Symmachiella macrocystis: one gene and its partner. The protein of the gene in region 1 interacts with the protein of each later gene in a pairwise test. Links are inferred from orthologs where the notes say so. Each region holds a gene or a part of one and is shown on either strand. Other genes may lie near its edges. The genes, in order: cysK and cysE.

Region 1 (15,209 bases):
GAAACATCTGCCGCGACATGAGCCGTAGGCGGATGCTCCAGGGATAACGTTTTAGCGAGGCCGTGGTGGCGGCGCGTGCCTCCTCATGACGGCCGAGCATCAGTTGCGATTTGACATGCAGGACCGGCCAATCTTCACCGTAACGACGCGCGTCGAGTGCCTGTTGTGTGACCGTGATACACTGTTGGTACCGCCCGGTTTGAAACAGCTCGCGGGTATCGTCCAATTCGGTTGCGCCGGCAACAGAACCAGTATAGACGATGATTGCAGTGACCAAACCGGTGAACCGCAGCCAGTCGCATCGGGGACGTGTACAGGGATGGGTCAATTGCGGGGAACACGGCATGGGGCCCCTTCCTCGGTGACAGCGCTGTTCGCCGAACCCGGACATGAGTTTCAAAAACCCGCTGCTGCTTGTCGTCGCCTTCGACGCTTAAGGCACACAGCCAGGCAATGGCAGATTTTCAATCCCACCGAACGGCATCCGCGCAAGCGGCCAACCGTGTCCTGCGGCAGGGCCTTTTCACTGACAGCAAGTCCCTCAATGTTGCATTCGCAACCGTAGCTGAATTTTGAGATAGACGCAAGAACAATAACCGCAACCACATCCGCCCGCTGGTGCCCCAAGATCACGAAACGGGGCGACGATTTGCACGCGCCGCACGGCGTCGGCTACAATCAAGACCAGCTACCGGCAACATGTTGTTGCCAAAGAGGCAGCAATTCGTGGAACGGGACCTTCCCCCTCGCCAACAGCAAAACAGATTTCTATGTCATTTGACGATTTCGGAGTAGAACGCCGCTTTCACGAAGCGTGGGATGCCATACGCATCGCCCGCCCGGTCAGCTTTTCGCTGTTCACATTTGGCGAAACCGAATTGCCGTATTATTTGGTCTGTCATCCCCAGTCCGAAGGAGCGACCGTCAAAATCACCGAAGGGGAGATCAAAGTCACGCGGCCGATGTTGATCACACCGGATAACATGGATGCGGAGTTTCGGAATTTTTTCGAGAGTCAAGAAGAACACGAAATGGTTCAATTCTTGATGAAGCGAACCGTGATCCCGCAGTTAAAATTCGACAACACCAGCCACAGCAGCGATATTCGTAGTGACAGCGTCGAAGAGGCAGTCGCCCTGCTTAATCGCAAGCTCGATGCCGAAGAGCAAGAACGGGTCGCCGTGCTGACCGCCCCCCCAGAGTTAGCCGGCATCGCCTTGCTGCGGTATGCCCTAGAACGGGTGATCGAAAGCCAACCGCACAACGTCCAAGAACTCCGCGAACGCGGCTTCCTGCCGTAGTCGGTCAGTGCACCTAATACTTCGTTGTGCGGCCTTCTTCGGTCCACAGTGAGAGTTCGTCCATCAACGAGCGCATTTCGGGATGTTGACGGATGGCGCCGATGACGGCGTATTTCTGTAAGCTACGGCGACGGATCTCTCGTTCCAGCATGGGGCGGATTTCCTGGCGGAACATATTTTGGTGACGATAGCGAATCCAGCAATAGCCCCCCATCAAGGCCATCATCACCAGTCCGATGTCAAAAAAAGCTCCCGCCCAGCCAATGCCGGTGATCACGTGCAGGGCGACGCAGCCCCAGAAGCAACTGATCAGGCAGACCCAGAGCGGCAGCGTGCTTTGCATGCTCAGACGTTCGCTGGCTTGGATCAATCGCCCATAGAATTCCGGATCAGTGATGCCTTCTCGGCCCGTCTCCTGGGCAAAAGGTTCGCAGACCAATTCGCCGTCGCGGCGCGAGACTAACATCGCCTCCCCTTCGTCGGGAAGATAATCGGCCAAATATTCAAGATCTTCAAAGGGCGTATTCATCGCGACCCTCGTATCAGAATCAATAATGATGGCAACCGCGTTTCGCAACGTTTACTCTACTAGAAACGGGAAACGACTTCCATGATTTTTTCTAAATCGTTTTCTACGGCAACGGGCGAATTGGCGTGGACCGCCTCATTCACGCCGCTGGGGCGTAACAGCCGATCAAAATCGTCCGATTTTCCGCTGTGATACGCCACCGTGACGTTGGGATCCTTCAATTGGTGTCCGGTCAAAATACACACCACGCGATCGCTCGCCGCAATCACTCCTTCTTCGCGGAGTTGCTTCACCCCGGCCACACTGGCTCCGCTGGCCGGTTCACAACCAAAGCCGCCGGCGCCGACTTGGGCTTTGCCGTCTAAAATTTCTTGGTCGCCCACCTCGCGAACGACACCGTCACACGCATCTAGCGCCCGCAGGGCTTTGTTCAAATTGACCGGCCGATTGATTTCGATGGCCGAGGCCAATGTCGCAGCGCGGCGCCCGCCCGCCTCCATCGCCACAAAATAATCCTCACGCACGGTGGCGTCGGGGCGTCCATGGTTCCACCGCAAACCGTCGCGTTCGTACAATTCGTGCAACGTATTCGCCCCCGCCGCATTGATCACCGCTAGTCGCGGCAAGCGGTTGATCAGTCCCAATTCCTTCAGCTCCAGCAAGGCTTTGCCGAAGGCGCTGGTGTTGCCCAGATTTCCCCCGGGCACCACGATCCAATCGGGCGGCTCCCAAGCGAGCGATTCGAGAATGCGAAAGATGATCGCCTTTTGACCTTCCAGCCGAAACGGGTTGAGGCTGTTGCACAGATAGATCCCTGCTTGCGAACACACCTCGCGGACCCGCTGCATCGCATCGTCGAAATCCCCTTCGAGTTGAATCGTCTTGGCATTGTAATCCAGCGCCTGCGACAATTTTCCATAGGCGATTTTGCCGCTGCCGATAAACACCAACACCCGCAACAGCCCGGTGCAACTCCCAAAGATGGCCAACGACGCGCTCGTGTTGCCGGTCGAAGCACAGGCGGCCTGCGTCGCTCCCACCATGTGGGCATGCGTTACCGCGGCCGTCATGCCGTTGTCCTTAAAGCTGCCCGAGGGATTCAAACCTTCGTATTGCAAAAACAGACTGCTGTCATTCATGCCGCAATAACGGGCGACGGAATTCGACTGCTGCAGGATCGTTTGCCCTTCGCCGATAGTGACGATTTTGTCCTCCGGAGCAAACGGCAGCAACTCCCGAAACCGCCAGACGCCGCTGAAATCGAGCGGATTGCGTCGCGTACTCCATCGCCCTTCAAACTCCCGCAACGACCCCGGCACCGCCACACGGTCCCAGTCATACCGCACATCCAACAGGCTCCCACACGTCGGGCAGCCGGTATGCACTTCGTCCACAGAAAACGTCGCCCCACAGTCGGGCGCAATGCAACATTGGTAGGCAATCTCAGTCGAATGGGCGGAAATCGGTCTGTCTCCGGGCAAGGGTCAAACGGTCAAAAACGGCAGTTCTACCTGTATTGTCGACGGCGGAGCAGGAATTGACAACTCAAAAACCGGAAAGGTTCGGCGGCGGGGCAATGGCGGAGCTTTCCTGCAATCATTAAATGAAAAATCGCGCGCAGAGACGCCATGCCGCAGAGAAAAGAGAAGAGAAGCCACGAAAGGAGTTTCTCAACTTGGCTTTGCGGCTTGGCGTCTCTGCGCGCGGTTTCTTTTTTTCGTCATTTCGGCATTGCTCCCCATCGCTTTGCAATGCTTTTCGGAACACGCTAGGCTGAGATGTCATTGCGTTTTTTTGCCAAATCCGTCCTATCAAATTGACGAGCAACTCACCGTGCATACCTCCCTGACCTGTGCTGCGTGCGGCTTGGATCATGCGGTTGATCAACTTCAGAATCTGTGTACCGCTTGCGGCAAACCGTTGTTGGCTGGGTATGATCTGGCGGCGCTGCGCGAGTCGTTTACGCCTGACGCCGTTCGCCGCCGTGCGACGCGGTCGATGTGGCGGTTTGCTGATGTGTTGCCGGTTGATGATGTCAGCGACGCTGTTTCATTGGGCGAGGGGCAGACGCCGCTGTTGCGACTGGAACGCCGCGGCGCGTTTGCGGAGTTTGAGAATCTGTTCGTCAAGGACGAAGCATTTAACCCCACCGGCAGCTTCAAAGCCCGTGGCATGGCGGCGGCGGTGACGCGGGCCGTCGCGCTGGGGGCCAAGGTGGTTGCGCTTCCCTCTGCCGGAAACGCTGCTGGGGCGGCGACGTATTATGCGAATCGCGCCGGGATTGAATGCTATCTGTTCATGCCCGAAGACACGCCGCCGGCGAACATTATCGAAAGTGTTGTGGGCGGAGCGAATGTGTTTTTGGTGAATGGGTTGATCAGCGATTGTGGCAAGTTGGTCAAACAAGGCTGCGAGCAATTCGGGTGGTTCGATCTTTCGACACTCAAAGAGCCGTTTCGTATCGAAGGCAAAAAGACGATGGGTTACGAACTTGCCTTCGACATGGCCGATGCCGCTCAAGCCACACAACTGCAATTGCCGGACGTGATTTTTTATCCCACCGGCGGCGGCACGGGTTTGATTGGGATGTGGAAGGCGTTTGACGAAATGCAACAACTGGGTTGGATCGGTCCGGAGCGACCGCGGATGGTGGTGGTCCAAGCAGAGAACTGCGCCCCGGTCGTCCGCGCGTTTGAGCAGGGAGCCGACCATGCGGAGATGTTCGCCAATGCGTCAACAGTCGCCTCGGGCTTACGGGTCCCGGCAGCGGTCGGCGATTTCATCATGCTCCGCGTCCTCCGCGAATCAAACGGCACAGCCCTGACCATCAGCGACGCCGACCTGCTCGACGGCGTAAGAGAATTCGCCACCCAACAAGGAATCTACGCCTGCCCCGAAGGGGGAGCGGTCTGGAAAGCAGCGCAACACCTCTTAAAAACCGGCTGGCTAAAACCGGACGAAAAAATCGTGCTCTTCAACACCGGCAGCGGGTTAAAATACAACCACCTCTTCCCGGTCGGAGATTTACCGGTGTTGGATCATACCGATCCGAATTGTTTGGATTGTGTTGGGGGGTGATTTGGGGTGTCGCGGCGGGGCTGTTCGCCAACAATGGTCGATATGCCCATCGCTGGAGGGTGAACCGAAATACCCGGGCTCGGCATCAATCAGAATCGCCTTGGTATGCGCCCGCCGAGTAAGTAAGTTCGTAGCCGTGAGAATAGATTTCGATCAGGTTACCAAAGGGGTCTTCGCAGTAAACCATCCGGTAGGGCTTTTCACCGGGATAATACTCGCGGACGGGCATTCTCTGCTTGCCTCCATTCTCGACGATTCTCTTTGCGAGCCCCTCCACATCGGGGTCTTGGACACAAAAGTGGAACACCCCTGTTTTCCAGTATTCAAAATTATTCTCAGGCTTTTGTGCATTCTCAAACTCGAATAACTCAATGCCGATTCTATCACCGGTGGCTAAGTGCGCAATTCGAAATCGGCCCCAACCTTCGCCGAACACATCATCGCACATCACACCAATAGCGGAATCATCTGACACAACTTCAGTGGCGGGCATGATGACGTACCACCCTAACGTATTGGTATAGAAATCGATGGCCTGGTCTAAATCCGTCACAGAAATACCGATGTGCGAAAATGTTCGAGGAAATGTCATGTCGGTTCTTTCAGCTCAGGCTTGGAACAGTAATATCATCGCAGGTTTTACCTGGAGACCTCAGTAAGCCACCGTCGACTCTCCCTCATTTTACTGGTAAGTTTCCCAGCCATACAACCAAGCAGGCAGTTGCGTTATCGTGCGGCGTTAGATGCACGAACCACTTCAACGCGATTCGCTTCTTGCCCCGGGTGGCATCGACTTGGACTGTTTGGGTCGATTTGAAGTCGCGAAATTGAAACGACTATTGTGTTGAACCGACCAAGTGATATCTTCGAGAAACCGTTCCTTTCCCAACGCAACTTGTTGCCGGTCATTACCTACTCGAGTCCCACGTAATCGCATTCCGAAGAGCACCGCGCCTTAGCCCAAAGGCGGTTTTTCCGTGAAAGCGGCGACTGAGGAGATGCCCATTTTCGGCAAAGTTGTCCCCGCGGCCCAGGAACTGGCGGGATGAGTTTTTGATTCTTGAAAGCCTCGGCAATCAACTGTTGTCCGAGGTAAGCCCGTCCCAGAAGGACGGCTCGTTCCCGTTCCGCGAAACCGCGCCTTCCTATGAAAGGTGAGGCGCACGTGGCAAACTATCAATGGACCTCTGGATAGGTCGTCCAAGCAGCGACTTTGGGCCAGTCTGGGGTCGGTTAAAGTGTCCTATTTTGGCACATGAGGCGGAGTGCCCATAATTCCTCAACGTTCATCGTGAAGATGGGCGGTATGTGAATTGAGTTCAGCTCCATTTATGGAGTTACCAAAATGTTGGCTGATGTCTCGCTAGCGCGGATTTTGTTTGCTTTGCTCGATCATCTGCTTAGCCCGCAAAAACGTGTCTATGGGAATTGCGGGATCGGATGCGTTATGGAGGTGGGGTTGTTCGCCGGAGTCGACGTAAAAAAAGACTTCGGTATCAGGTCGACTACAGACTGGGCAGATTGAGACGCGGACGACCTGCATCTCACTGTCCAAATAGACGGCATCCGCATGAGAACCACTGTGCTGCTTCATATTGTTGCGAACGTGCGTCCGCCGGGCGGCAGCGCGTGCGCGATTTATTGCTGGAGAGACGCCAACAAGAATTGCCACAACCAAAACGGCAGTGAGCCAGGTCTCAATCGCCGTGAGCTGCCATAGTGCGGAGTGCCGAATCGGTACACGAGCGAGAATGGCCAATCCATAAATGAGCACGGAAATAACAGCGCCGACAAAAGCGCAGAAGGGGGTCGGAACCACCATGGCTTGGAAAAGACCGATGGGGATCAGGATGGCAGATAGAATCCCACCGATGAATGTGCCGATCACAACGCGTCGAAGAATCATGGAATTGTATTAGCTTTTTCAGCTGACCCAAGATTGTCTGGATGAAAAGTTGTTGCGAAGGAAGGATCACGCCCTTCATTTGGGACAAAAGACCTGCTCTGATTATCTGTTTTCGGTTCTGCGCATGCAAGAAGATTCTGCTGCGAGCCGATAGTCTGGCGCATTTAAAGCCAAGAGAGCCGGCGTACTTTGCAGCAGGGGCATCTTGCGGTGTAGCGAAACATTGTGATAATTGAAGGCACGCGGTATTTATTGTCACGGGTTCTTTCCAGCGATCGGAAGTGCCGAATGTCGGTTATTGCCAATTTGACGGCGGACGACTCAGCGGAGAAATCGCAACGACCGTGGCGCGTCTGCACCACCATTGTTGCTTTTGGTTTAACAATTTGGTTTCTCATCGCTATGAACGTCGGTGGGAGTAATATTGCGATCAGCTCGACGAGCTATGGATTTCCGCTGACATTTGTTCGAGTCTATCAGCTAGGTCCAGTCATTCCGCTCAACATGGTGCTTGCGCATGAGTCGATTCTGTCCCAGTTCTTTATGCGTGCCCTCGTTTTCAACGTCGTTCTTGCGATCGTCACGGTCGCAGCTGTTACGTTCTCCCTGCATCGGTTGTCTGCGACATGGACTGCGGGAGAACACGTTGCCTTCTATGCGCTCAGCGTAGCGATCTGCTTTCCTTTGCTCGTCGATGTCCCCAGCTCGATTGCATGGCTGTTTCTGCTTGCCTATCTATTAGCGATTCCGTTCGCGTTTTTCTGCTTTACGGCATACGCGGTTCATTGTGGGGCAATGCGTTTGTTGGGGAATCGTCTCAGTTGGCTGGGTTTTCTTTGTGTGGCGTGCTCATTCGTGGGGTTTTACTATTGGACGGACCGCAATGACATGTACATCGACCCCGATTCGGAGGACGCTGCAGCCTTAATTGAACATTTTTCCAGTGACGATCCTCGTTTACGGCTACTCGCGATTCGAGCAATCAAACGTCTCCCTGCAGGTGACGACTCCATCGTCGAGCCGGTATTGGATTTGATTTCGGATGAGGACTATCTTGTTCGATCAGAGGCGGTTTCCGTTGTCACCCAACTCGGGACAGATTCTGTCCAGTCTGTCCCGGCACTTGTGGAGGTACTACATGACGACGACGTTGGCTCATTAGCAGCCCATGCGTTGGGAGAATTTGGACCCGCCGCCAACGCCGCGGTTCCCGCTCTTCGCAATGAACTCCAAACAGCGAAGGGATATGAAACACTCAGTATTTGCAAAGCCCTTTGGTTGATCGATGGAAAAGCGTCCGTTGTAATACCTCCGCTGATTGAACTACTTGAAGATGATTTCGGTCCCATCCGACGAGACGCTGCCGAAATTCTTGGCCAGATTGGCCCTGCTGCGAAGGCAGCAGTACCAACCCTGGTTGGAATGGTGCAGTATTCGCCACCACCCCAAGAGGATCCTCCACTAGTTCCATCAGCAGATGTTTCCGGCGGCGAGCCGATTGCTGTGGCAATGACCGATCAAGAGTTTTATCCCCAAATACGTGCAGCTGCGGCCGAAGCTCTCAAGAAGATTGACGCTCAAGCCGCAACACGTGCGGGTGTGGAGTAGGAGAATACCGCTGCTCAAATGCCTCCCTTCGGAGCATACAAAAGGTCTCGCAAGTGCCAAAACATTCAGCAGTGACTTTGCGCGAGGTTTTTTCTGTTTGCGAGTTACTCACCCTCACTAAAACGGTCCGTCTCAACACTCCCCCCGACGCTTCGCTTCACCCTCCGAACCGCCCTCACCGAACAGGGATTGCTCGAAAATCGGGTTTGTCTCATAATACCGGCGCGCAGCTGCGCTCAGGTTGCGCGGCTGCACCGATTCACGCCTACTCCCCCCTCATCTGCAACAGGAGACTGCGATGCCAATTTTTAAGGACAATGCCGAATCGATCGGGCGGACGCCGCTCGTTAAAATCAATCGGCTGACTGAAGGACTCGATGCGACGATTCTGGCCAAGATCGAAGGCCGCAATCCCGCTTATAGCGTCAAATGCCGGATCGGGGCGGCTATGATCTGGGACGCCGAAAAATCGGGCAAACTCAAACCGGGGATGAAAGTCGTCGAACCGACCAGCGGCAATACCGGGATCGCACTGGCGTATGTCTGCGCCGCCAAGGGCTATCCGCTCACCTTGACGATGCCCGAAACGATGTCGATCGAACGTCGCATGATGCTCAAGTCGTTCGGTGCGGAGTTGATCCTCACGCCCGGTCCTGAAGGGATGAACGGTGCGATTAACAAAGCGACGGAAATCGCCGAGAGTCCTGAATACTACATGCCGCAGCAATTCAAAAACCCGGCCAACCCCGAAATCCACTTTAAGACCACCGGCCCGGAAATCTGGGATGATACCGAAGGCAACATTGACATCTTCGTCGCCGGCGTGGGAACGGGGGGCACGATCACCGGCGTGACGCGCTACCTCAAAAATGAGAAAAAGCATCCGGTCAAATCGATCGCCGTGGAACCCACCCACAGCCCGATCCTCTCTGGCGGCAAGCCGGGGCCGCACAAGATCCAAGGCATCGGTGCCGGATTTGTTCCCGATATTTTGGATGTGTCACTGATCGACGAAGTCGTGCAGGTCACCAACGAAGAGTCGTTTGAAACCGCGCGGCGAATTGCCCGTGAAGAGGGAATCACCTGTGGCATCAGCTGTGGAGCCGCCATGGCCGCCGCACTGAAAGTCGCCGCTCAGCCCGAAAGCGCCGGAAAAACGATCGTCGTTGTGTTGCCTGACTCGGGTGAACGGTATTTGTCGACGCCGCTGTTTACCGAATCGTAACTCGGCACCTCACTCCACAACTGCTACGGCCTCGCGAGAAAAGTCGCGGGGCCGTTTTTTTGTCGGTCGGTTTTCGGTGGGGTACGTGTAGGCGGAAATTGTTTCTGTTATACTCGGAGGCACTTTTCCGGCTTTCACCCCTTAGAAACACTGAACCATCCGATGAAATTTGAAACGCGTTGCGTCCATACGGGCGTCTATAAAGACGAAGCTTACAACAGCGCCACCACGCCGATTTATCCCACCTCCACGTTCGTCTGGGACGCCATCGACAAGAACCGCGGCTATGACTACACGCGTAGCGGAAATCCCACGCGGCGGGCCTTGGAAGAGAATATCACCTCGCTGGAAGGGGGCATCGATTGCCGCTGTGTGGCGACCGGCATGGCGGCCATTACTACGGCGCTACAACTCTTCAAGCCGGGCGATCATATTATTTCCGGCGATGATATTTATGGCGGCACGTTTCGATTGTTTCACAATGTGCTGTCTGAGCGGGGGCTGGAATTTACGTTCGTGAAGATGACCGACCTCGATGCGGTACGCGCGGCCGTGCGACCGGAAACCAAATGCATTTGGATCGAAACTCCCAGCAATCCTCTGATGAACATCATCGACATGGCGGCCGTGGCGGAGATCGCCAAGCAGGCCGGCGCAATTTCCATTGCCGACAACACGTTCATGTCTCCCTACTTTCAGCGGCCGTTTGAATTCGGTGTCGATATCATCGTGCACTCGATGACCAAGTATCTCAACGGTCATTCCGATGTCGTCGGCGGTTGTGTCGTGACGCGCGATGAGCAACAGGCGGAGCGGGTCAACTATCTACAAAACGCGATGGGCATGGGCTGTTCGCCGTTTGATGCTTGGCTGGTGTTGCGGGGGATTAAAACCCTCGCGCCGCGGATGCAGGCGCATCAGCGCGGCGCTACCGCATTGGCGGAAATGCTGCATGAGCATCCGGCGATCGAGCGGGTCTATTACCCCGGCTTGCCGTCGCATCCCGGTCACGAATTGGCCAAAAAACAAATGACCGGCTTCGGCGGCATGCTCAGCGTCGACGTCAAAGGAGGCCGCACGGTCGCCGAACGGTTGGTGACGAAGACCGAATTGTTCTTGTTGGCCGAATCATTGGGCGGAACGGAATCGTTGATCGAATATCCAGCGGAAATGAGCCACGCCTCCATGACGCCCGCAGCTCGACTGGCCGCCGGAATTAGCGAAAACACGGTACGGATTTCCGTAGGGATCGAACACCCGGATGATCTCATTGCGGATATGCGACAAGCGTTGGACGGTTAGTTCGCGTTTCAATTGTAGGCTTCGAAAGGGGGTGCCTTCATGACCTCGCGAAGTTTCAAATTTTACTGGATAGATGATGAAGGCACTCCAAGCCTGATTCCCAGCAAGGGCTGGATCGACCTTCATACAATTACCCTGGCTACGGACATTCAAATTCCGATTCCCTGGATCCTCCGTACCAGGGCATCTAAGACTGTACTCTCGATTTGTACAGTGAACGAAGAAGCAAAACCGGTTTGGCTGACGATCAAGACATCTGGTGCCCTTCACTTAAACGCAGCACTTGGTCGCTTGCGTAGTGCAGTTTGGGCTGAAGAGCATTTGAAACGGCTTGAGGAACGAGGGTTAGGTGACTTGTTTCACCATGTCACCTGCCCCAATTGCCAATCCATCATTGATCTGACCGGCAAGCCAGAGACTCCGCAGGTTAGCTGCCAGTTTTGCAATACGATCTCTACCATAACCACGCATTCCGATAACGGCGACGAATTTGAACCGCAAGTTGATCGCAATTATTGCTTGTGCGACAAGTGCGGCAAATACAGCAATCCCAAGGAGTTGGGCCTCTTCAATTTTTATTTTTTGGTAGTGGTCATCGGGTACCGGTACCGCAAGATTTGGATGTGTCCGTGCTGTGCTCGAGAAGACGCTTTGTTCAATTTTTTGGCCAACCTACCTTTTCTCTTGGGAATTCCTCCGTCCCTGAGGGAATTGTGCCGGTGTTATTTCCCGCATGAAGACATCAAATTGTTTAAAGGTCTGGATCGCGCGAACCGTCGGGCTTGGAAAGGCGACTTGGACGGGGCCATCGCCGGATACCAAAAAATATTATTCCGTAGGCCAATTTCCGCGGGAATACGTTACAACATCGGTTTGGCGTTACGGACGCAAGAGCGAATCGCCGACGCCGTACAAATGTATGAGTCGGTATTAGAGGATTGTTCCAACTTCCGCCCCGCTGCCGTGGCGTTGATGACGTGTTATCATGAACTCAATGAATCCAAAAAACTGGCAGCATTGAAGGCCCAATGGAGCGGTGGGGATGACGGACCAGCGATCGATTCAGAAGTCAACTGAGATCCGAGAATTCCACGATTGTTAAAGAATGGCCTATCGCCCGTGGGGATCGAACATCTGGATGATCTCATTGCGGATCTGCGACAAGCATTAACAGACTGATTGGGCAAACCACATCCAACGTCCCTGGGGAGAGCTCGCATGACACCGCTGAAATTCAGTTTTCACTGGATCGACGAAAACGGAAATGCAAAGGGCTTTTTGGCGAAGAAGGGTGTTCTCGATGCTGAAATGCTGAAGTTGGATGATACAGATATCCCGATCATCGTGATTCTCGAAGCGGAGGTGCGGAGCAATTTGTTGATTCTGTCGGTCCTGACCGATGAGGATCAATCTGCTCATTTAGGGATTCAGACGTCCAAGGCTAAACAATTAAAAACGGAATTGGGGCGACTACGTAGCTCGGCCTGGGCGAAGGCGCATCGCGAAAGTCTGGAAGACAAAGGGCTGGGACATACGTTTCATCACGCAACGTGTCCGAATTGCGCAGCCGTCGTGAATTTGACGGACATGGCGACGACACCGCAAATCAGTTGCCAATTTTGCGATACGCTATCAACGATCGCCCCCCCACCGAACGACGAGGGAGAAGTCCAACCCAGTTGTGACCGCGACTATCGGCTGTGCGACGAGTGCGGCATGTATAGTAAGCCGCGGCAGTTCACGATTTTCTACTTCTACTTTTTGCTCGTGGTTTATGGATTTCAGTCGAGCAAGACGTGGCGCTGTCCCGGATGTATGCGCGGTGAAGCGTGGAAGATGTTGTTTGGAAACCTGATTTTTATCTTGGGTATTCCGGTTGCGCTTGTGCAGTTGTTCCGTTCGTATGGCGGAACCGATGTGGGAGGGCCGTTCCCGGGACTGGACCGCGCCAACTTGCGTGCCCGCAAAGGGGATTTGGAAGGAGCTGTCACCGCCTACCGCGAAATCCTCAATCGCCATCCGATTTCAGCCGGTGTGAAATACAACATCGGCTTGGCGCTATTGGCGCAAGATCGCCAGGGCGATGCGGTGAAGCTATTCGAATCTTCGCTAGCAGACTGTGCTAACTATCAACCAGCCGCTGTGATGCTGGCTCACTGCTATGAACAACTGGGTGAATCGGATAAGCTGGCGGCGTTGAAGTCGCAATGGGAAGCCTCTGAGGAAAACGATGACGACAACGCAGTCGTCGAAGCGACCGCAAAGAATGATCAGCCGGCGGCATTGGAATGATCGGCGACCAGACACCGGGATGTACCGCATGAAAATCGCAAAAATCGAAACCTACCCCGTCCAGATTCCTCTCAAACCCCAGCGGCGCATGAAGTCGTCACTCGGGCAGCACATTGTGTCGCCCTACTTGATCGTTAAGGTCGTGACGGACACCGGTCTCGAAGGGGTTGGCGAAGCGACTGTTATGCCGCGGTGGAGTGGAGAAACGGTGTGGAGCGCCGAAGCGCTCGTCAAACATATTCTGGCGCCGCAAGTGATTGGCCGCGACCCGGAGGATATTCCCGGACTGGCGCAAGCAATGGATCGCGCGGCGCAACACAACTGGTTTACAAAATCCGCGATTGAAATGGCCTGTTGGGACATCAACGGCAAAGCGGCCGGCAAGCCGGTCTATGAATTGCTTGGGGGAGCGGTGCGGCCGTTGACGTTTCGCTGTCGGTTTTCGTTGGGGGCGTATGAACCGGATCGTGCGCGACGGCGGGCGGAGGAACTTATTGCTGAAGGCTTTGAGACCATTAAAGTCAAAGTCGGCGGAGATCCGGCGGCCGATATCGAACGGGTGCGAATTGTCCGCGAAGTCGCCGGTCCGCAGCGCGATATTGTGATCGACGCCAACTGCGGTTGGGATGCTGAGACGGCAATCTCGGCCTGCCACGAGATGCGGGACCTGAATATCGATGTGTTTGAGCAACCCACTCCCGATGGCGACTACGCCGCCTTGGCCCGTGTCCGCCGTAAAATCGAACCCGAAGTGATGGCCGACGACATTTGCTTCAACATGATTCACGCCCAAGAGTTGGTCCGCAACGATTGTTGCGATGTGATCAGCCTGTATCCCGGCAAGCAGGGGGGCATTCAAAAGTGCGTCGATATTATTGAATTCGCCGAAGAAAACGGCGTCGCCTGCAGCATCGGTTCCAACTTAGAATGGGACATTGCCACCGCCGCCATGGGGCATGTGATTGTCGCCTGCCAAAACATGCAGGTCGAGAAATACCCCGGCGACGTACTGGGGCCCGACTATCACCAAGTCCGCATCGCCAAGAACCCCATCCAAATCGAAGGCCCGCTGGTCACCATCACCGATGCACCCGGCTTGGGTATCGATGTCGATTGGGATATTGTCGAACAACACCGCATGTAACGATCGCTCGCGCGGCGCTCGTCATTCTGCCCCTATGGAACGCACTACTTCGGGGTTATTGCCCTCCCAACGGAGCGCGGGGTTCGAGGTATCTCAACCGTTTTTGAATGCCGATGTTCACGCTCTGATAGCGAGTCGACAATTTGCCGGAATTGAACAATTCCGCTCGAATATTTTCGATGTCGTCCATCCCGATTGCATCGGTAAAGATCGGCAGCAAATATTGTTTACCCAACTTCGAGAGTTGGAACCGCTTTGCGTCGTAAAATGCCGGGTGCACTTGTCGGGCGTGGATGAGTTGCCATTTGTCGCGCAGGATATTGGCTTCGATCGAATCCAACTGAAAGCCGTGTTCGCTGGACCATTGCAAAGTCGCCACGCAGTTGTTGCGTCCCTCTGCCAACAGTTCGATCGCTTTGCCTCCCAGTTGTGAACCGTAAAACCGGTCAAACGAGATCGGCCGACCGCCCCGCTGGGTATGACCGAGTTTCCGAGTAAAGATCGCCGACGCAGCCGTTTCATGCCGCTGTCGGGCGGTGAAGAATTCGTTCCCCATCGATTCGTCGAGCATATCTTTCAGGTGTTCGGCCGCTCCACTGAACAGCACATTGCCCGCGGGGTCAAATGTCTTCTTCTTAGCTCCCAGTGGTTGGCCGTCCGCATCGCGGACTCCTTCCCCAATGACAATCACTACATGTTTCTGCAGGTCGTATAATTCGCGGACTCGTTGCGTCAATCGTTCAAACTCGATCGGAAACTCCGGCATCAATACGATGTCCGGTTGTCCATAAGCCGAACCGAGTGCGATGAAGCCCGAGTCGCGG
Region 2 (15,178 bases), on another replicon or contig:
ACCACGTCTGGTCTGAAACGACTTGCCCATTAGCACTCGAATCAATCAGGCAATTGGCCATCGACAATGTCGTGGAGCACGAACTTCGACGGATCCGCAACGACGTGCTTCACCTTTTTGCGTTGGTAGGTGTAAGTGAAATGCACCATACCATCAGCGGTTTGAATGACGGCCGGGTAGGAGAATTCCCCTTTTTCATCTTCGAGCACCAATGCCGCTTTCCAATTTTTGCCATCTTCCGAGACCGCCACGTTGAGCAATCCCCGCCCGCGACCACCGCGGATTGAGTGATTGTAAATCAATATTTGTCGACCATCGGCCAACGTGACCGCATCGGTGCCGGAATTGGGATTGGGCAACTCGGTCGCCGTCATCTTGCTCCAAGTTTTGCCACCATCCTCCGACCAACTCTGTGTGATTACTTTTTCGCGGCTACGGCAAAGGACCTGCATCCGTCCATCTTCATAGGTCAAAATGCTGGGCTGAATCGCGTTGAATTCTTTGCCGTCGTTGATCGGTCCCACGCGCTCCCAGGTCTTGCCCAAGTCGCTCGTCCGTTCGAAGTGGACCCGCCAGCCGTCGTATTCGGTGCTCGATCCGCACAGGATGTCGCCATTGGCCAATTGAATCGGTTTGTTTTTGACCGGACCATCAATGCCCTCGGGGAGTCGTCGCGGTTGGTCCCACGTCTTGCCGCCATCGGCCGACGTCGTCAGCATGCCCCACCAGGTGCGGGGGTCCGGGCCGACTTTATAAAACAATAACAGCGGGCCTTCTTTGGGTTGAAACAGTACCGGATTCCAACAAGGATGCCGTTTTCCGGCGTATTGAATTCCATTGGCGACTTCAACCGGCGGCGTCCATTTTCCGTCCTCTTGCCGCGAAACCCAAATTCCGACATCCGGGTTCTTCTCGTGTTTTCCGGCAAACCAAGCCGTAACCAGACCGGTGTCGGTTTCAACAATCGTCGAGGCGTGGCACGAGGGAAATGGAGCGGTGTCGTAGATGAATTCCTCCTTGAGAACTCCCGGCTGCTGTTCTGCGGCCTGCACGCCGGAAAATAATACAACTCCCAGGACGACTGCCCCCGTCAATGTTGACAACCTCGACTGTAAACCAATCATCACGTCTCCCTTCAGACTGCCCATTTTGGCGGGCATGGTATTCATTAGAATTTCATACAACTCTCTACCCTCGACGGAGTCGCTCGAACTGAGGGATTCCAACAAGTATACTGGAATTCACAGTTATCGCGACAGTCTCACGATAAACTACAGTCGAGCCATTGTTCACGAGCCATAGTTCAACAGACCGCCAATGCAGGCAAGGATTCTGACATGAATCACGTTATTCGTTCAACGAACCGTAATGACAATCATTTGACGTGGCCCGTAATCGCAAAGGGTGCGTTCTTGTTTTGCGCAGCAGTGATTGGATTGGCAACCTGTCTGCCCAATTCGTCCCTGGCCAATGACTGGCCAACGTACATGCACGATAACGCCCGCGCCGGACACACGACCGAATCCATCAAGACCCCGCTACAATTACGCTGGACGATCTCGCCTGATGCGGCGCCGCAAATGGCGTGGTCGGGAACCGACAACCGAACTATCGAAGGCAAATTAGTACGCGATCGCATGACCTTCGACGACGCGTTTCACGTCGCCGTTGTGGGAGATCGCTTGTACTACGGATCCTCAGTCGATGATCAATTGCATTGCGTCGACATCAGCAACGGCAAAGAGTTGTGGAGTTTCTACAGCGGGGGACCGATTCGCTTGGCCCCGACAGTGGCCGAGGGTCGCGTATACTTTGGATCGGACGATGGCAACGCCTATTGCCTCAATAGCGATGACGGCGGCTTGATCTGGAAACACCGCGCTGGACCCGACGACGACTGGTTGATCGCACGACAAGAGATGATTTCACGCTGGCCGATCCGAACCGGGATTCTCGTCGATGACGGTCTCGCCTATTTCGGTGCGGGAATCTTTCCGCATGAGAATATCTACCTGTATGCCGTCAACGCGAATGACGGTTCATTAGTCTGGAAACGAGACACGATCAGCGAAGAAGATGCTGGTCGCAACGACTTGTCGCCGCAAGGTTACTTGTTGGCCAACGACGAATTGTTGTTTGTCCCCTCCGGGCGATCATTGCCGGCGGCTGTGGATCGCAAGACGGGCAAGGTGGTCCACAAACGCGTTCACGGATGGCGGGGCGACGCGGGTGGGGTTGTTGGCGGCTCGAAGGCGTTGCTAGCGTCGGGGCAAATCTTCTGCTGGGGCGATCACCATATCCTACCGATGGAACAAAAGACCGGCGACGTTGGTTACGGTTGGTTTACCGGATATCAGTTAGCGATGGCCGATGAATATGCATACACGCTCAGCGGAAAATCGTTGATCAAACTCGACCGAGACGCTTATGCCGCCGGTAGCCGCGAACGCCACAAAATAGAACAAGGCCTGCGGCCGATCATGCGTAAAATCTACACTAAAGAAGGCGAAGAACTAGAAAAAGCCAAAACAGAGTTGAAGGAACTAGAAGCCAAAATCCAACAAGCAGACCAAGTGGGTGTCATCTGGAAAACTCCGTTTGACGGGGAATCATCACTGTTGGTGGCGGGGGATTTGGTCTTCGCCGGCAAAGATGGGGAAGTCGCCGCCTTTTCTAACGAAACGGGCAAGCCCCTTTGGAGCGCCCCGGTCGACGGCGAAGCCCGCGGATTGGCAGTCGCCGGCGGAAATCTGTTTGTAAGTACCAGCACCGGCAAGATCTATGCCTTCGCATCGGCCGATACGCCCGCTGCCCCCTCGGCGGTCGCTAAAAAGAACATCGGGGCTGATCCCTATCCCCAAGACGAACTGACAAAGTTTTATCAAGACGCAGCGGCGGACATCTTAAAGACCACCGGTGTCAATCGCGGCTTCGCACTCGTATTGGGCAACGAACAAGGACGACTCGCCTATGAACTAGCGCGGCAAAGCGAGCTGACGTTGTATTGTTTGGAACCGGACGCGGAAAAAGTCGCTGCCGCCCGCAAAGCCCTCAACGCTGCGGGGCTCTACGGTAGTCGGGTGACCGTGCATCAGGCTGATTTTGCACCGGTCCCTTACTCGAGCTATTTCGCGAATTTGATCGTGTCCGACACCCAATTACTGGGGGGAACCGTTCCCGGAAATCCAGCCGAAATCGCGCGACACCTCAAACCGCTCGGGGGCGTGGTTTATCTGGGCGGCAAAAAGGACGATCCCTCGCAAGCAGTTCAAAGCCGTCACGACTGGTTGGCGGGCATGAAACTGGCCGACCAATCACACACCTCGACCGATGCAACGGCGATCACATTGACCCGCGACAAACTGCCGGGCGCAGCCAATTGGTCGCACCAATACGGCGATCCGGGTAACACCGCCAGTAGCACCGACCGCCGTTTGAAGGGCGGGCTGGGCGTCCTATGGTATGGCGATCCCGGCCCCGGCAAAATGGTCAACCGACACGACGGGGCCGTTGGTCCGCTTTCCATCGACGGTCGATTGATCGTGCAGGGAGAAAACAGCGTCATGGCTTACGACGCCTACAACGGGATGTTCTTGTGGGAGCGGGAGGAGCCCAATGCTGTGCGGACCGGGGTATTTCAAAATCAAAATCCCGGAAACCTCGTAGCCGGCGGCGATGATCTGTTCGTCATGGTTCGCGGTGAATGTCATAACCTTGATCTGGCGACCGGCGAAATCAAAGCCACCTATACCGTTCCGCCCGCCGCGGGAGGCGAAGATCACGAATGGGGTTATCTGGCCTACCAAGACGGACTATTAATCGGCACCGCCACGATCCGCCAAGAGGTCGAACGCCGTAAGCAACGTCGCGGTAAAGTGACCGATGACAGCACGACCGGTTTGTTCGCCATCGACACCAAGACCGGTAAGACCGCCTGGAGCTATCAAGGCAAACATATCGCCCACCACACCATTGCCCTGGGACCGGAACGGGTCTTCTTCATCGACAGTACGATCACCAGTGACCAACGCGATGAGTTGCTGCGCGAAGACAAAACGGAACTAAAAAAACTGACCGGCGACGAGGCGAAAGAGGCCGAAGAGCGGATGAAACGGGTTGACGCTCGCTTGGCGGTCGCTCTGGATGCACGTACCGGTGAGAAATTGTGGGAAACCCCGGTCGACGTGACCGATTGCAGTGAAATCGGCACCGGCGGGGGCAAATTGACCTTGATGGTGCAAAACAACGTGCTGGTACTCTGCGGGGCCAACGCCAACGGCCACTATTGGAAACAATTCCTCGCCGGGGAATTCAAAAGTCGCCGGCTCGTGGCGCTGTCGGGAGAAGATGGACATAAGTTGTGGGCCAAGGATGCCAACTATCGGCATCGTCCAATCATTATCGAAGATCAGATCGTCGCCGAACCGTGGGGATTTGACCTCTACACCGGCGCGCAGCGCATGCGGAAACATCCGATCACCGGCCAAGAGGTCCCCTGGAGCATGGTCCGTACCGGACACCATTGCGGCATGATGACTGCCACGCCGGACATGATGTTTTTCCGCTCCGGCTTTACCGGGTTTTACGACCTGAACGCCGACAACGGCACGCGGCACTTTGCCGGGCACCGCACCGGATGCTGGATCAACATGATTCCCGCCAACGGCCTGTTGATGGTCCCTGAAGCGAGTGCGGGTTGTGTCTGCCTATTTTCGATTGCCTCGACCATTGTGATGGAACCGCGCGAACCCCGACGGGATTGGACGATCTATAGTTCCGTAGGAAAATCGACACCGGTGAAACATTTGGCACTCAACTTCGGCGCTCCTGGTGATCGTCGTGATGCAGGTGGAACCGTCTGGCTGGCCTATCCTCGTCCCAAAGCCTACAAGGAAACCGGATTGGTCCTGCCGCTGGAATTGCAAACCGGCTTCGCCGACGGCGGGAAATACTCCGGGATCAACAGCCAAGCCGAAGCGTTGACAGACGTTGAGTCTCCCTGGATTTATTCCTATTGGGCCGAAGGGTTAAAACAACTTACCATCCCACTGCAAGAGCAGGGGGCCGATCCGGCAAGCTATCGCGTTAAATTCTATTTCACGGGGCGCCAGGGTGATCCATCCGCCACAGCGAAATTTGATGTTAAAATCCAAGGCGAGACTTTACTGGACAACGTGGGCCTCGACAAATCAGATAGTGGCAACGGGCGTTCAGCAGTACACGAAGTGGCTGGGATTTCCGTGACCGACAATCTCGTTGTCGAATTCGTCCCGCGCGATGGAAGTGACGCTCCGATTCTCAGCGGCATTAAAATCGAACGCGAGTAATCGCACCCCGCGCAGCACGTTTCCATCCTCACCATTGACCAAAGGCAACGCCGGTGTCCGACGCCGCACATAAATTGAGCGACGACAAGATCTGGGAAACGATCCGCGCGGAGACTCAGCATGCGGCTACCCAAGAGCCGATCCTGGCCAGTTTTCTGCACGCCACGGTTCTCAAACACGAGACGCTCGAAGATGCGATGAGTTTTCATCTCGCGGGCAAACTCGCCGATGTGAACGTGACGGCCATGTTGATCCGCGAAGTGATCGACGAAGCCTTCGCCAGCGATCCTCGGATTCGCGCTGCCTTGCGGTGTGACATTCAAGCGGTCCGCGACCGTGACCCGGCGTCGGAATTCTATTATGTGCCGATGCTTTTCTTCAAAGGTTTTCATGCGCTACAAAGTTATCGTATCGCGCATTGGTTGTGGGGGCAGAATCGGCGGGCGATGGCACTGCACCTGCAAAGCCGTATTTCAGAGGTCTTCGCTGCGGATATCCACCCGGCCGCTCGCATCGGTCAGGGCATCTTGTTGGATCACGGTACCTCGGTCGTGATTGGTGAAACCGCCGTCGTGGAAAACAATGTCTCCATGCTGCACGAAGTGACTTTGGGAGGGACCGGAAAGGCGACCGGAGACCGCCATCCCAAAGTCCGGCATGGCGTACTGGTCGGCGCCGGTGCCAAAATCCTGGGCAATGTCGAAATCGGCACCGGAGCGAAAATTGCCGCGTGCAGCGTCGTCTTAGAAGATGTTCCCGCGCATTGCACGGTCGCCGGAATTCCGGCCAAAATCGTGGGACGGCTTTCAGTTGCCGAACCGGCACTCGACATGGATCACATGCTGCCGCATCACCACGCCGACGGCAGCGGGATTTAAGCCAGCTTATACGGTTCACAGGATTTCGTGAATCACTTCACCATGCACATCGGTCAGGCGAAAGTCGCGGCCGCCGTGACGGTAGGTCAGGCGTTGGTGATCCAAGCCCAAGAGATGCAAGATCGTCGCATGCAGATCATGCATCGTGCAGACATTCTCTACCGCATGCATACCCAACTCGTCAGTCGCCCCATGCACCACGCTCCCTTTGACGCCTCCGCCGGCCAGCCAAACGGTAAAGCCTTCGGGATGATGATCACGTCCGTCGCGAGAGGCCGCATGCGGCGTACGCCCAAATTCCCCCGCCCAGACGATCAGCGTCTCGTCAAACAGCCCGCGGGCTTTGAGGTCCTTGATCAAGCCGGCGATCGCTTGGTCGGTGTCGAGAGCGTTCTTCTCGTGCATCTTCTTCAGCGACCCGTGTTGATCCCACGTGCCGTTCGAAGCCCCCGGGGGGCAAGTGATCTCCACAAAACGGACACCCGATTCGATCAACCGCCGCGCGCGGAGACATTGAATCCCATACAGTCGCTGCGAGTCGACTTTGGAATCGATTGCGTACAGCGCATGCGTCGCTTTCGTTTCCCGCGACAAATCCAGCACGTCCGGGACGAGCGATTGCATGCGGTACGCAAGTTCATAGTTTTTGACAGCAGATTCAACGGCATCGTTACCTCCCAACGTCTCAGCAAACGCACGGTCCTGCAATTTGAGCAAATCTAGTTTGGCACGCTGCACCCCCGCGCGGCTGTCGCCCGGAGTGATATTCTCTAGCGGCGGACCATCGGCATTGAGCAACGTCGCCTGATAACTGGCCGGTAAGAACCCGCTGGAATAGTTTTCCAATCCTCCGCAAGGAATCACGCCAAAATTTAAAACCACAAACCCCGGCAGATTTTGATTTTCGCTGCCCAGCCCATAACTGGCCCACGAACCAAGACTCGGCCGCCCGGCCACGTTGGACCCGGTGTGCAAAAACAACACCCCCGTGGAATGAATCGGTAGATCCGCTTTCATCGAACGAATCACAGCCAGGTCATCGACGCAACTGGCGATGTGCGGAAACAATTCGCTGACCGGCAATTCCGATTCACCATGCTTGGCGAACTTCCAGGGAGACTTGAGCCATTTGCGATTCACATTCGCTGTCGGGTTGTCGATCTCACCGGCCGGTTGATCGTCCACTTCTGCGAGCTTCGGTTTGGGGTCGAACGAATCGACATGCGAGACCCCTCCATCCAGAAAGCAAAAAATGACGTTTTTAGCCGTCGGTGCAAAATGCGGTCCCGTGGTCGGTGCCCCATAAGCGCGTTCCGACATCAACGCCGACAGCGCCAACATCCCGAAACCGTTGGCGGACGATTTCAGCATGCTACGCCGCGAAAAGAGTCGCGGTCTGCGTCCCGGGCATTTGTCGATGTGAGGATTCATACGGCTAACTGTTCCCATGATTTCGCAGCTCATTGGCTAACGAAAACGTTTTCAAGGGATGTAGATGAATTCTTTGCCATTAAACAAAATATGCGCCACGTCCTGCCAGATTTCTTTTGATGAAAGCATCTCCTCGCGCGGGATCTGTTTAATCTGTACAAGCGTATCGATCAGTTCTTCAAACCGCTCAATTTCCAACAGCGTTGCCCGGCGCCCCAAAGCGAATTCAAACATTGTCATTAGTCGTGCGCCGACCGTAACGGCATTGTCTTGAATCACCGCCTCTGCCCAGACCCCCGCCTGCTGCAGTACAAAACTATCGTTTAAAAGCGTCAGAGCCTGCGCCGGCACATTTGTGACATCACGGCGGCCTTGGGTGATTTTCCCGCCGGGGAGATTGAAGGCACTCAAAAACTTCGGCCCCTCCATCAGATTGACTTTAATGTACACGCTGCGTCGGCCCTCCCCATCGAGCGGCCCAGCAAACAGCCGACGGGTGGCATTCGATTCGGGGCGAAACGGTTGAATGCTTTCGCCAAACAGTTTCGGTTGCAGTCGGCCGGAAACAGTCAATATCGAATCTCGAATCGCCTCGGCCTCCATCCGCCGCACTGGATAGTGATGCAACAAGCGATTCTGCGGGTCGATTTCCGAGGCCGCTAACTCACTGCGGCCCGTCGCGCGGAATGTACGCGACAATGCTATTTCACGAATCAGCGTCTTCACCGACCAGCCCATACCATTGTCGTCACTGCCGGCAGGTTCCACAAACCGTGCGGCGAGATGATCCAGCAATTGGGGATGCGACGGAAGATCGCCGACATGACCAAAGTCATCGACGCTCCGCACGATTCCCGCACCAAACAGGTGATGCCAGACACGATTGACCATCACCCGCGCCGTCAGCGGATTGTGCGACGATGCAATCTGATCGGCAAGCTCCCGCCGCCCACTGCCTGTGGGTTGAGAATTCGTTGCGGAGCTTGATAGCACTTCTAAATACCTGCGCGGGACGACCTCTCCCAAAGTCGCAAAGTTGCCCCGCAGTAATATGCGATGGTCTTGCCCCGCACCCAGGTCGGCGATCCCCGCCGACAATCGCGGCCGCGCCAGTTGTTCTTCTATTTTGCGGTAAGCGCCCACCAATTTTTCGATCTGCGGCGAGGCAGTCACGGCATGGTCCAACAGATTGTTCTCCATACACCAGGACAGCCAATAGACGTCATCATCGTCAGCGGTCCCCGCGGACCAATGCTGGACTGCCGTTTGAATCGCCGCGGAGTACTTGTCGGCAATCGCAGCGGGCGAGACCACCGTATCGGCCTCAACGTACAACCGCGCCAATGGCGATAAGTCCGGTTTCGGCGGATCGCCGCCGTCATGCGCCACGACCTGCAGGATACCGAAATACGACCGTGGGTCTGTTGCCGCTTCGGACCAGGGGATGCGGTCATTGGTCTTATCGCCTCCCAACGTCCCCAATTGATCCGGAAACTTGGGGTTATCATATTTCGTGACCAGTTCCGCGAACGTCCGCAACATATCCGCATTGGCGGGGACCTTAAATGTAACCCACGTTGGCTGCGACGAGGTTAAGGCACGGTAGTTGGCGTAGTTGAGTTGGCAGTTGTTGGAAACCAAACGCACGGCACTCGTTTTCTCTCCCATCACCTGAAAACTGATGTGCGACTTTCCGCCGCCAATCACGGGCGAGCGGAGCGTGCCGTTGAGTTTCTCCGACAAGACATGCGTGTAGCGACCAGCGGGTAGAATTTTCCGCACGACATTGTCGCCTTCATGCGCCACGGTGAATTCGCCATTCGACGTATGCCCTTGACGCAGACCTTGGCCGGTGGCGCTCCAATCGGTCGGATCATCGTCGCGAAAATCAGCGAGACATGCAAACTGCTCCGCATTGAATGACGCATGCGTTTGGCGATCCTTTTCAAAACTCACCGCCAATTCGCGCCATGCGTTGGGTATTTCGTCGGCAGCATTCGCTGCTTGCCAAGCCCGCGCCGGATGATCAATCCCCGGCTTCTCCACAGAAAGAGCTTTCACCCAACCCTGCAACCGCGGCGCACTCAAACCAGATGCCAGGGTATCCGCTTCCGACGACTTAGCAATTCGCGCCTGCGCTGCCACTAGGTATTTGGCAACATCACCAGTCTGCGACTGCCAATGCTGCGCCAATTCCTCGCGGAGTTGCGACTTCAACACACGCAACTGCTCCATCAATTCGGCATTCACCGTTGGGGCATCGAGGGTTTGGGCAGTCAGCCGCGAGCTCTTGAGGATGCCCAACAGTGCATAATAATCCGCCGCGGAAACCGCATCCATTTTGTGGTCGTGACACCGCGCACAAGCGACGGTCGTTGCTTGAAATGCTTTCGTGAGTGTGTCAATCTGGTTATCCAAAATGTCGTAACCAATCGACGTCAATGTCACGCAATCGTCGTGGTTCACTTCGCCAAAGCGGTAAAACGACGTGCCAATCAACGATTCGTTCAACTGCTGCTCGTCGTTCCAACGGGGGTGCTCTAATAAATCCCCTGCGATATGCTCGCGGACGAATTGGTCGTAGGGCACATCAGCATTGAACGCGCGAATCAGGTAATCGCGGTATCGCCAAGCGTGATGCACCTCGTAGTTCCATTCGTTGCCGTGCGTCTCGGTAAATCGAACCACGTCCATCCAATGCCGCGCCCAACGTTCGCCAAAGTGCGGCGAATTCAACAAGCGATCGACGAGCGCCTCATACGCCGCATCCGGGTTCACTTCGCTGTCCCGCAAAAACTGCTGTATTTCCTCCGGGGTCGGCGGCAAACCGGTTAGCACCAGGCTCACACGCCGGATCAGCGTACGCGGTGCTGCTTGTTTCGGCGGCGCCAATCCCGCATCCGCGAGCTTCGACACAACAAAACGATCGATCGTGTCGCTCGGTGGATTCTTCTCGATCTCCGGTACCGCTGGTGCGACCACCGGTTGCAGCGACCACCAATCGCGCCGCGCGTTGAGCAGTACCGGCCACGCGTTGTCGACCGTGTTGCTATCGGGGCGATCACGGGGGTCGGGCGCCCCGATTTCGATCCATTTCACAAAATCGGCGATCGTCTCGTCGGACAACTTCGACTGCGGAGGCATCTCAAACGACTCGTGCCGCATGGCCTCGATCAGCAGACTTTCGTCCGGCTCACCCGGTACAATCGCAGCGCCGCTGTCTCCCCCCGTGCGTGACGCCTCACGACTATCCAACCGCAGCCCCCCTTTGGGTTTGTCCTCCTGGCTGGAATGACATTCGTAACAGGACTGGATCAGCACCGGTCGAATTTTTTTCTCAAACAATTCCAAACCGGCCGCATCATCACCCTGGCAGGTTCCCACCAATGAAAACATCACCACCCACGCCGTTAAGGCGTAGTGTGGATTTCGAGGGAACGAGATTAGCGAGGGACAATTCATGGGGAGCGGATTTCCGAACGGACGATTCTCATCACCGTTTTAAGCGGACTCCCCCCATGATCGACTCCCAGACAATCCGCGTCAAGCGCATCAGCGGAGTTCACGGCTGTTGATAAAACCAACTGACCGGCACCGAGCGAAACCGGCTGAATATGCGCCCCGTCTTATCGTCGCCGACGTAATAGCTCAACAATGCCCGGCCACGGTCAAACTCAATACTCGTGTAGGCGTAGGTCTGGTCGTCGCGCGTCTCAAGATTTCGCTCGTAACTCCAAGTCTTACCCTCATCGGTCGAGACGGCCGCGGTCAACGGGGTCCGTTTTCCACCATGCCCGGCCCCCTCGACAAACGTGTGATTCCAAATCAACAGCAAATCTCCCGTCGCGGGAATCCGTCGCAATGTGGCGGGGGCTTCTGGTCCTTTGACACCCCATGACTTCGCTTCGCTCCAAGTTTCCCCACCGTCGGACGATTCGCTAGCGGCGATGTATCCCAATTGTGTCCGCACGATCATCAGTACCCGCCCGTCGCTCAGTTCCAAAACCTCCGGCTCCATGGCTCCACGTTTGGGTTGATCAACTTCCCCTTTACCCCGATGCCACGTCTGGCCGCCATCGTCAGAAATTGCGCAGTAGCAAGTGAAATGATTCACCGTCTTCACATCTTCGGTCCAAGCCACCGGACACAACAGCCGTCCGCTTTTTAGAACCGTCACACGATCGTTGTTCACCACATGATAACCTGGCCCGTCGGTGACCAGGATCCGATCGCTAAACGTTTTGCCATCGTCATGCGAAATCCGCAAATAGGCTCGTAAGTCATTGAAGTCATTCTTGATCAGAAAAAACATCCCCAACGGCTCTTTGCCCGACTTGTCTTTCGGCAAACGCCGCAGTGTGACGGACATCACATTCTTGCCGCCGATGTTTTCTTGCAGCACCCGGGATTTGCTCCACGTCCGACCGCCATCGGTAGACGTTTTAGCAATGATTCGCGCCTTGGCAAAATCAGAGTCGCTGCCGATGAATTCCGTTGTGGCATACAACAAGGTCCCGTCACCCAACACGGCAATCGAACCTTCGCTGTACCGCGGGTTTTCGGGAGTCGCCGGATACACATCGCGAGCAATGTTACCCAATTCGACCGCCGGTTGTGCCAACGTCAGCAATGCCTGCGCCGCACGTATTCGTACATCCAATTCGGGATCATCCAACAGTTTCTCCAATTGCGGAGCCACGTTTGTCATTCCGGCATCACCGGCGAACACGGCCGCATAGGTGCGAATTGCCGGGGATTCGTCGCTGAGGTTTTTCGCCAACTGTTCCCGTCCACCGCTATCTGCCAGCGCGGCCAAAGCATTGACGTAATAACTCTTTTTCAGCAGATCGGTTTCACGTTTCAAATTCGCTTGCAGAGCGGGAATATCGCCGGTATTGCCGATGCGGGCCAAGATCCAAGCGGCAATGCGCCGCCCATCGGTGTCACCGTCGGCCAGTTGTTTCCGGATAAACTCAAATGCCTCCGGACTACCCGACCGAGCCAGCGCCGCTGCTGCCATCAGCTGGCAAGTCGGATTATCCCCATTCGCCATTGCGGCCCGCAACTGCGATCCGTCGCCGATTTCATAGACCTTATAGAGACTTTCCGCGGCATGCGTGTGTGCGTAATCGTCTGGTTGCGACAGGATTTCCAGCATCGTCTCGGCATAACGCCGGTCACCGGCACGCACCATTTCGCGAGCAATGCCGCACCGCTGCTGATCGTCGGTCACCTTGGGCGATTTTTTCATCAATCCCGCGCGGACCTCATCGCCGTGACCGGCCACTGTCAACGCTTCAGCGGCATGCATCGATGGCCAAAACTCTTCCGCCGCGAAACCTTCGCGAAGGATTGCAACACAGCGTTGGCGTAACTCAGCAGAGAGCTCAATGGGATCACCGGACTTTGGCGGCTCAGCGGAAATGTTTGCAGGCCCGCCGACGAACAGGCCAGCCGTAACACACAACAGGATCAACGGTTTCATCTGGATTTTCCAGTTTCAGAATGTGCAATGCGAATTTTCAAAGGGAGTGATCTACTTGGTACCCGCTAAGTTCCGATTAAATCCCGTGAAAGCGCGGGTGTCAATTCGCGGCCGAGAATTACCAGGTACGACGTTATCGAGAAGACGGGAGATCAACCGTACGATGCTGGTCGCGTCACGATACATCACGCTGCATGGTGACATCATGCACCGCAGAATGCAGGGAGCTGACACACCATGTCGCAACGACTCGGCTTACGACCTGAAATCCAAGTTTTTCAAAAATCGGCACGTTGCCTGTTTCCTGAATCGTGTTTAAGACGACGAGCGGGCGACTGGCCATTCGTGCGCGATCCTCGATCGACTGCAGCAGAAGCCGCGCAAGCCCCATCCTTTGATAATCAGGATGAATGGCAAGTCCGATAGCGTGCAGTCGGTCGGGATGAACGTCGTATTGAACCGTCCCCACCATGCGTCCGTCCGCCTCACCAATCAGTCGGGGTCCTTTTTTGCGATGAACGGCCTGTCGCTCGATCGTTCGTCGCGTCGGTTGGTAAATGGAGCGCAAAGGCTGAAATGCGGTGTCCACGATATCCGCAACAGCCACCGCATCTCGATCGTTGGCGTCGCGGATCGTGAAACGGGATGGTTTTCTCGGTATGTTCACCACGGTCGCCATATCAGTGACTCCGCTTTGGAGCGGCGTCAAATCAGCTCGAACGGATAGCGCCAACGGCTAAATCCTACCTGTTGCCATATGCAGCTGTCACACCCAGTTTCGTGTTATTTCCCATATGGCTAAACCAAATTCCAAGTCGATCTAAATTGAAAATTCCAGTGTCACCAGAAATGGTGAGTGGCTTATCGGGGGACAACGCGGGAAAATGACTAATAAAATGCCGATCCTTTGGGTATGGCTCCCTTATCCAAATCGCTATCCTGTGGCAAGACGCGCCGCCACAGTCTCATGTTTGAAATCCAAGTTGGCATCGATTTTTGGAAAAACGGACCGAGAAACACAATGGCCTATACCAGTCGAGCAATGGAGAGTTCCAAACCGTCGATTACGACGGTGCAACAGCACATTTTGGCCGAGCAGCGCAAATACTCGCCCACCGCCTCCGGCAGTTTTTCCTGGCTGCTGTCGGGAATTACACTGGCGACAAAAATGACCGAATCGCGTGTACGTCGGGCCGGTTTACTGGAAGTCGCCGGAGCAGCGGGCGCTATCAATGTCCAGGGAGAAGCTCAACAAATCCTGGATGTCTATGCCGACCAAGCACTGATTCACTGTTTGGGCGTCCGCGAAAACGTGGCAGTGATCGCCTCGGAAGAAAACGAAGAAGCGATCATGTTCGACGGTCGCTCGGGCGAAGGAAAATATGTCGTCGTATTCGATCCGCTGGATGGTTCCTCGAACATCGATGTCAACGTCAGTGTGGGGACGATCTTTTCGATTTTGAGCATGCCCAAAGACCTCCCCAAAGATGCCGATCCCAGAGAAGCGGTGCTGCAACCAGGCGTCAAACAGATCGCTGCGGGATATGTGGTCTACGGATCGTCGACAATATTGGTTTACACCACCGGCCACGGCGTACACGGCTTCACGCTTGACCCCTCAGTCGGCGCCTATGTTCTCAGCCACGAGAACATTCGCATGCCCACCTCCGGCACGTACTATTCCTCCAACGACGGCTATTGGGAATCCTTCCCGCAACCCTATCGCGACTTTATCACCGACCTCCGTAGCGGAGTGCACGGCCACAGTTATGCTCTGCGATATATCGGTTCTCTTGTCGCCGATTTCCACCGCACGCTGCTCAAAGGGGGCATTTTTCTCTATCCGCCCACCGAGAAAAACCCCGAAGGCAAACTCCGGTTGCTATACGAAGCCAACCCCATCGCCTTCATCGCCGAACAAGCCGGCGGCATCGCGAGCGATGGCATGCAGCGGGTCATGGATATTCAACCGGAGGAAATCCACCAACGGACCCCATTCGTCGTCGGCGGCCCGTTAGAAATGGCGGCGTTCGCACAAGCGATGGAAGCCACCGTCT

Evidence for each region.
Region 2: the proteins of cysK (region 1) and cysE interact in binary tests that used the Escherichia coli proteins (3 or more experiments, as listed by UniProt). The link is inferred for Symmachiella macrocystis from one-to-one orthologs.

What each region holds. Positions count from the first base shown.
Region 1 is NZ_SJPP01000001.1:1,934,860-1,950,068, reverse strand. The notes cover bases 7,710-10,683. They hold cysK (cysteine synthase A), read left to right. Parts: upstream 7,710-8,720; coding sequence 8,721-9,647; downstream 9,648-10,683. Other genes in these bases: CA54_RS07510 (trans-sulfuration enzyme family protein), read left to right, coding at 9,810-10,683; CA54_RS07520 (HEAT repeat domain-containing protein), read left to right, coding at 7,710-8,422. In the rest of the region: CA54_RS07555 (tetratricopeptide repeat protein), read right to left, coding at 1-346; CA54_RS07550 (hypothetical protein), read left to right, coding at 771-1,301; CA54_RS07545 (hypothetical protein), read right to left, coding at 1,315-1,830; thrC (threonine synthase), read right to left, coding at 1,890-3,224; CA54_RS07535 (threonine synthase), read left to right, coding at 3,664-4,908; CA54_RS07530 (lactoylglutathione lyase family protein), read right to left, coding at 4,994-5,500; CA54_RS07525 (hypothetical protein), read right to left, coding at 6,272-6,814; more of CA54_RS07520, read left to right, coding at 7,103-7,709; more of CA54_RS07510, read left to right, coding at 10,684-10,949; CA54_RS07505 (tetratricopeptide repeat protein), read left to right, coding at 11,163-12,026; CA54_RS07500 (tetratricopeptide repeat protein), read left to right, coding at 12,168-13,241; CA54_RS07495 (mandelate racemase/muconate lactonizing enzyme family protein), read left to right, coding at 13,270-14,385; CA54_RS07490 (6-phosphofructokinase), read right to left, coding at 14,441-15,209.
Region 2 is NZ_SJPP01000002.1:504,071-519,248, forward strand. Bases 4,350-7,292 are described here. They hold cysE (serine O-acetyltransferase), read left to right. Parts: upstream 4,350-5,380; coding sequence 5,381-6,205; downstream 6,206-7,292. Other genes in these bases: CA54_RS20025 (PQQ-like beta-propeller repeat protein), read left to right, coding at 4,350-5,327; CA54_RS20035 (DUF1501 domain-containing protein), read right to left, coding at 6,221-7,292. Also shown: CA54_RS20020 (sialidase family protein), read right to left, coding at 42-1,160; more of CA54_RS20025, read left to right, coding at 1,338-4,349; more of CA54_RS20035, read right to left, coding at 7,293-7,636; CA54_RS20040 (PSD1 and planctomycete cytochrome C domain-containing protein), read right to left, coding at 7,688-11,098; CA54_RS20045 (exo-alpha-sialidase), read right to left, coding at 11,199-13,121; CA54_RS20050 (GNAT family N-acetyltransferase), read right to left, coding at 13,297-13,800; fbp (class 1 fructose-bisphosphatase), read left to right, coding at 14,143-15,178.